2 regions of the Mesorhizobium sp. M0518 genome follow, and region 2 is predicted to be linked to the other one. Evidence: predicted binding sites of a transcription regulator. Region 2 holds the regulator's gene; the other holds the start of a gene.

Region 1 (3,346 bases), on a different contig from region 2:
CGCCGTCGATTTGCCGATCAGATGCCGCTTCGGTCAATCACCAGATCGGCGGCGCCAAACCGGTCCTTTGCCGTCAATTGCTGGTGCCAGTAGGGATAGAGCAAGGGCGGCCGGCTCACCACGTCGAGGCGCTCGCGCTCCTCGCCGGAAAGCACCAGGCTTGCCGCCGCGATGTTGTCCCGGAACTGCGTTTCCGTCCTGCCGCCGATCACCAGCGAACTGACGGCCGCCCGGCCAAGCAGCCAGGCCAGCGCCACCTGCGCTGCCGACACGCCGCGCTGCGCGCCGATCTCGACAAGCACATCGACGATCCGCCACAGCCGGTCCTCGTCGCGGATCGGCGGTTCCGACCAGCCTGCAAGCTGGCGGGCGGTGGGGCTGTCGCGGCGGTATTTGCCGGACAGCAATCCGCCGGCAAGCGGGCTCCAGACCAGAACGCCCAATCCCTGGTCGACGGAAATCGGCAGCAGTTCGTACTCCGCTTCGCGCGCTTCCAGCGTGTAGTGGATCTGCTGCGAAACGAAGCGCGGCTGATGATGGCTGTCGCTGACGCCGAGCGCCTTCATCACCTGCCAGCCGGAATAGTTGGAGCAGCCGACATAGCGGATCTTGCCCTGGGCAACCAGCGTATCGAGCGCGGCGATGGTTTCCTCCAGCGGTGTCACGCCATCCCATTCGTGCAGGAAATAGATGTCGATGACGTCTGTCCTGAGCCGCTTCAAGCTCTTCTCGCATTCGCGGATCAGGTGATGGCGCGACAGGCCTTCATCGTTCGGACCTTTGCCGATCCGCATCCGTGCCTTGGAGGCGATCAGCACGTCGCCCTTGCGCTTGCCGCCGAGCGCTTCGCCGATGATTTCTTCGGAAATGCCGTTCGAATAGACGTTGGCAGTGTCGATGACATTGATGCCGGCGTCGATGCAGAGATCGATCATCCGGCGCGCCTCGTCGAGGTCGGTCTTGCCGACAGCCGAAAATGCGCCGGCGCCGCCGAAAGTCATGGTGCCCATGGTCAGCGTCGATACTTTCAGGCCGGAACGGCCGAGAGTGCAGTATTCCATGTCGGTCCTCGCGATTGCATTGAGAAGGGGTTGGGAAGGGCGCCCGAATGTGGCTGCTATTTGTAGGACAATTTGCGCGGTATGTCTCCATGCCAGGGCGGCGGATCGATCATGCCTCGCGGGTTTTTGCAGTGATGGCGATCAGGTCAGGCTGCAATAAAACCGTCATTGCGGGCCTATATTGAAGTCGGCTCAGGCGTTGCCGTTCCGGGCTGTAAGCCGGGAGTTTGGGGCGCCGATCGACAGAGCTTGCAAGTGGAGCAGCCGATAATGACCGAGCTAAAACAGAATTCTGCGGCCAGGGATTGGCTTGAAGCCGAACTCGCCGACACGCTCGACGAAGACTATGAGCTCGAAATGTCGGAGCCGGCGCTGTCGATGGAGATCGCCAAGATCTACAAGAATTCGCATCCGCCTTCGATCGATCGCATGCAATATTTTCGCGACCTGATCAGCCTGCAGTCCGAATTGATCAAGCTGCAGTCCTGGGTCGCCTACCACAAGAAGAAGCTGGTGGTGATCTTCGAGGGACGCGACTCGGCCGGCAAGGGCGGCGTCATCAAGCGCATCACCCAGCGGCTCAATCCGCGCATCTGCCGTGTCGTGGCACTGCCGGCGCCGACCGAGCGCGAAAAGTCGCAATGGTATTTCCAGCGCTATGTCCCGCATCTGCCGGCCGGCGGCGAGATCGTGCTGTTCGACCGCTCATGGTACAACCGCTCGGGCGTCGAGCGGGTGATGGGCTTTGCCCAGCCCGATCAGGTCGAAGAATTCTTTCACGACGTGCCGGAGTTCGAGCGCATGCTGGTCCGCTCGGGCATCACCGTGGTCAAATACTGGTTCTCGATCACCGACGAGGAACAGCAGATGCGCTTCCTGATGCGCATCCATGATCCGATGAAGCAGTGGAAACTGTCGCCGATGGACCTGCAGTCGCGCGTGCGCTGGGAGCAATACACCAAGGCCAAGGAAGAGACCTTCGCCCGCACCAACATCCCGGAAGCGCCCTGGTTCATCGTCGAGGGCAACGACAAGAAGCGCGCGCGGCTGAACTGCATCGACCATCTGCTCAAGCAATTGCCCTACGAGGAGGTGCCGCACGAGGAGATCACGCTGCCGGAGCGCGTCTTCAACCCCGAATACGAACGCCAAGTGCTGCCGCGCGAGCTTTACGTGTCGGAGAAGTATTGAGATAGACGAAGCTGCGATCTCCCCCCCGAGGGGGGGGAGATTGGCTCTCCACCTACGCCCGCTTGATGATGACGTGCGTGGCGAGCGGCGTCGCCACCTGCTCGTTGCAGACATAACCGAGCTTGAGCATGTCCAGGCCGGTAAAAAGGTTCTCGCCCGTGCCCAGCAGCACCGGCGCGATCGCCAGATGCATCTCGTCGATCAGTTTTTCCTGCAGATATTGCCGGATGGTGGCGACGCCGCCGCCGACCCGCACGTCCTTGCCGCCAGCGGCAGCCTTAGCCTGTTCAAGAGCTGAATGGATACCGTCAGTGACGAAGTGGAAAGTGGTGCCGCCCTCCATCGTGATCGGTTCCCGCTTGTGATGGGTGAGCACGAAAACCGGCACATGATAGGGCGGGTTGTCGCCCCACCAGCCCTTCCAGCTGTCGTCAGGCCACTCGCCGCGGATCGGTCCGAACATGTTTCGGCCGAGGATCCAGGCGCCGACATTTTCGAAGCTGCGCGCCGCGAACGCCTCGTTGACGTCGGTGGTGCCGCCATCTTGTCCGAGAACCATCTCACGGAAGGTGCGGGTGTCGACAAACCACTTGTGCAAGGATTCCCCACCGACGCCGAGAGGATTTTGCAGATCCTGATCGGGACCGGCGCCATAGCCGTCGAGCGACAGGGTGAAAGCGTTGACGCGAAGTTTGGACATGCGAGCCTCCTCGATAACCAGTTGTATTTTGCAAGCAGTTGTTTTGTATCAAACTGATTGTGAATTGCAAGCGGTATTTCAAGCGCGAACGAAGCCCAGGCTAGGGGTCAAGCGACCCCCGCTATGGATTCCCCGGCCAGGAGCCGGAAATTGGTAGGGATGTCGAAGCGGATTCGCCGACATTGGTTGCCGCGACCGGTCATCGTCGGAAGAGAAATTACCCCTTGAGCAGCTCCGCCACCTCGGGCGCGAAATAGGTCAAAATGCCGTCGCAGCCGGCGCGCTTGAAGGCGAGCAGCGATTCCAGCATTGCCTTCTCGCCGTCGATCCAGCCATTGGCGCCTGCCGCCTTGATCATCGAATATTCGCCCGACACCTGGTAGGCGAAGGTCGG
Region 2 (3,346 bases):
CTGCGGCAAGTCCACCTTCCTGCGCTGCCTCAACCGCATGAACGACACCATCGATTCAGCACGGGTAACCGGCAAGATAACGCTCGACGAAGAAGACATCTACGACAAGAACATCGATGTCGTCGAACTCAGGGCGCGCGTCGGCATGGTGTTCCAGAAACCCAATCCGTTCCCCAAATCGATCTACGAGAACGTTGCCTATGGTCCGCGCATCCACGGATTGGCCAAGCGCAAGGCCGACATGGATCAGATCGTAGAGTCGAGCCTGAAGAAGGCGGCGATCTGGAACGAGGTCAAGGACCGTTTGCAAGAACCTGGCACGGGTCTTTCCGGTGGCCAGCAGCAGCGTCTGTGCATTGCACGCGCCATCGCCGTGTCACCCGAGGTGATCCTGATGGACGAACCGTGTTCGGCGCTCGACCCGATCGCCACTGCTCGCGTCGAGGAACTGATCGACGAACTGCGTCAGAACTATACCATCGTCATCGTCACCCATTCGATGCAGCAGGCAGCACGCGTGTCGCAGCGCACCGCGATGTTCCATCTAGGCTATCTGGTCGAGGAGGGCGCCACCGACAAGATGTTCACCACCCCCGACGACAAACGCACCCAGGACTACATCACCGGCCGGTTCGGCTGAGCTCAGGCATACGAGGGACGAAGATCATGGGTGAACATACCGTCGCATCTTTCGATGAGGATCTGGAGCAGATCAGCCAGCTGATCCGCGACATGGGCGATCTCGCCTGCTCGATGGTCAGTGGCTCGACCAGGGCTTTGCTCAATTCGGACAATGCGCTGGCGCAGCGCGTGGTTTCCGATGATGCCATCATGGATGCACGCCAGCGCGAGCTGGACGATCGCGCCATCACGCTGATCGCCAAGCGCCAGCCAATGGCCAACGATCTGCGTGCGGTGGTCGGTTCGATCCGCATGGCCGGCGACCTTGAGCGCATCGGCGACCTTGCCAAGAACATCGCCAAGCGCGTCGGCACTGTCGGGCTGAGTGTCACGCCGCACGACCTTTCGCATTCGATCGACGCGATGGCGCAACTGGTGCTGATCCAGGTGCAGGGGGTCGTCGACGAGTATGCCGCCGCCGACCCGGCAGCGCTTGCCACGCTCAGAAACAATGACGAACGCATCGACGTCAAATACACCTCGGTGTTCCGTGAGCTGCTGACCTACATGATGGAAGATCCCCGCAACATCACGGCGTGCACGCACCTGTTGTTCTGCGCCAAGAACCTCGAGCGGATCGGCGACCACGTGACCAACATCGCCGAAAATGCCTACTATGTTTTGACCGGCACGCAGCTGCCAGCCAATCGTCCGAAGCAGGACGAGACGGCAATGTCCGCGCCAGCGGCATAACAGGGGTGACCAGCCGATGATCGCACCACGCATCATGGTGGTGGAGGATGAGGAGCCGCTAGGCGTGCTGCTCCGCTACAATCTTGAATCCGAAGGTTACCAGGTCGAGGTGGTGACGCGCGGCGACGAGGCCGAAATCCGGCTGCAGGAGAACGTTCCCGATCTTCTGGTGCTCGACTGGATGGTGCCTGCGGTTTCCGGTATCGAACTCTGCCGGCGCCTGCGAATGCGTCCCGAGACCGAGCGGCTGCCGATCATCATGCTGACCGCGCGAGGCGAGGAAAGCGACCGCGTGCGCGGCCTGTCGACCGGCGCCGACGACTATCTGGTCAAGCCCTTCTCGACGCCGGAGTTCATGGCCAGGGTCAAGGCGCTGCTGCGCCGGGCCAAGCCGGAAGTGCTGTCCAGCGTGCTAAAGGTCGGCGACATCGTGCTCGATCGCGAGTCGCACCGGGTCTATCGCAAGAAGAGCGAGATCCGGCTCGGGCCGACCGAGTTCCGCCTGCTCGAATTCATGATGCGCCATCCAGGCCGCGTGTTCTCGCGCAGCCAGCTGCTCGACAATGTCTGGGGCGAAACGATCTACATCGACGAGCGCACGGTCGACGTGCATGTCGGCCGGCTGCGCAAGGCGGTCAACAATGGCCGGATGCCGGACGTCATCCGCACGATCCGCGGGGCGGGCTACGCGATCAGGGAAGACTAGGTGCTGTTTCGTCCCGATAGATCGGGAAAACTCGATTAGCACGCGGTCGCCAACAGCCGGTGGAATGTTGCACTCGTCTCATCAATGGGGAGCGAGCACGTGACGCCAGGAGCGGTCATCCTCATCAGGTTTCGAATGACTGCATTTGGGCCAAAGCGACAGGCAGCTTCTCGCGTCCCTCGATCTCCCAAACTCTCTATTGGGCCCCGGCTGGCCAAGAGGCACGGCGAATTACTTGATAGGTCGCCATCTTTCCCGCAGACTCCAACCAGAAAGCCACGCAAGAATGCATTTGAGTTAATTTAGATATACGTTCGTCGAATGACGCGCATTCTGCAGAAATATACAATTTTAATAAATTTACTTCAAATTATTGCGAGTCCTCTCCTCTTTATTCATCGCTTGTCCGTCGATTGTTCAATGCGATCTCGGATCTAATGACGATTCCGTGGAACGATCTCGTTCTTTGCAGCGTTGCTTGGAAGCGGTCGCCGGACCTTTGACCAGGTCGGACACCATGAGGAAGGATTTCTGATGAGCACGGTCTTAAACGCCAAGGGCATCCCTCTTGCCTACACCGGCGCTTCCACTCATTGGTTCTCGGCCACCGGGTCTGGACCGGAACTGCATGGCACCTCCGGCAACGACTCCTTCTGGGGAGATACCGGCGTCAATGTCACGATCTACGGTGGCGCCGGCGACGACTACTATCATCTCTATTCCACCAACAATAAGGTGGTCGAGGATCCTGGGGCAGGGATCGACACGATCGACACATGGATGAGCTACAAGCTCCCCGACAATTTCGAGAACCTCGTCGTTACCGGCGCCAATCGATTTGCGTTCGGAAATGCGTTGGACAACATCATCAAGGGCGGGTCGGGTCACCAGACGCTGGATGGCGGCAAGGGAAATGATGTCCTGATCGGCGGTGATGGCGCCGATACTTTCGCCATTTCCAAAGGTAATGGAAGTGATCTTATCTTCGATTTCGGTGCGACCGATGCGGTCCGCCTTGACGGTTACGACTTCACTTCGTTCGATGCCGTCCGTTCACAGATGGTCCAGGTGGAATCGAACGTGATGCTGAACCTCGGATCCGACGAGATCCTGGTGTTCAAGAATACGACCATCGACAAGTTGCAGCCCACCCAGTTCGAACTTCCGATCGACAAGTCCGCAATGACGCTGTCCTTCTCCGACGATTTCAACACGCTGAGCCTTCGGGACGGGCAGGACGGCACCTGGAATTCCAATTTCTGGTGG

What was found. Region 2 encodes PhoB, which activates phosphate uptake and scavenging genes when phosphate is short. Its sites were predicted from a motif close to TGTCATNNANCTGTCAT; they were not measured.
Region 1: ppk2 (polyphosphate kinase 2) is a predicted target of PhoB. The motif match lies at 1,214-1,230, and genes of this name have one in related genera.

Annotation. Positions count from the first base shown of each region.
Region 1 is NZ_JAMYQY010000027.1:16,879-20,224, forward strand. It holds gene NKI66_RS28450 (aldo/keto reductase) at 18-1,061, opposite strand; gene ppk2 (polyphosphate kinase 2) at 1,332-2,252, shown strand; gene NKI66_RS28460 (dihydrofolate reductase family protein) at 2,305-2,952, opposite strand; gene hemB (porphobilinogen synthase) at 3,170-3,346, opposite strand, start outside.
Region 2 is NZ_JAMYQY010000001.1:78,590-81,935, reverse strand. It holds gene pstB (phosphate ABC transporter ATP-binding protein PstB) at 1-640, shown strand, start outside; gene phoU (phosphate signaling complex protein PhoU) at 667-1,374, shown strand; gene phoB (phosphate regulon transcriptional regulator PhoB) at 1,391-2,080, shown strand; gene eglC (endo-1,3-1,4-beta-glycanase EglC) at 2,615-3,346, shown strand, end outside.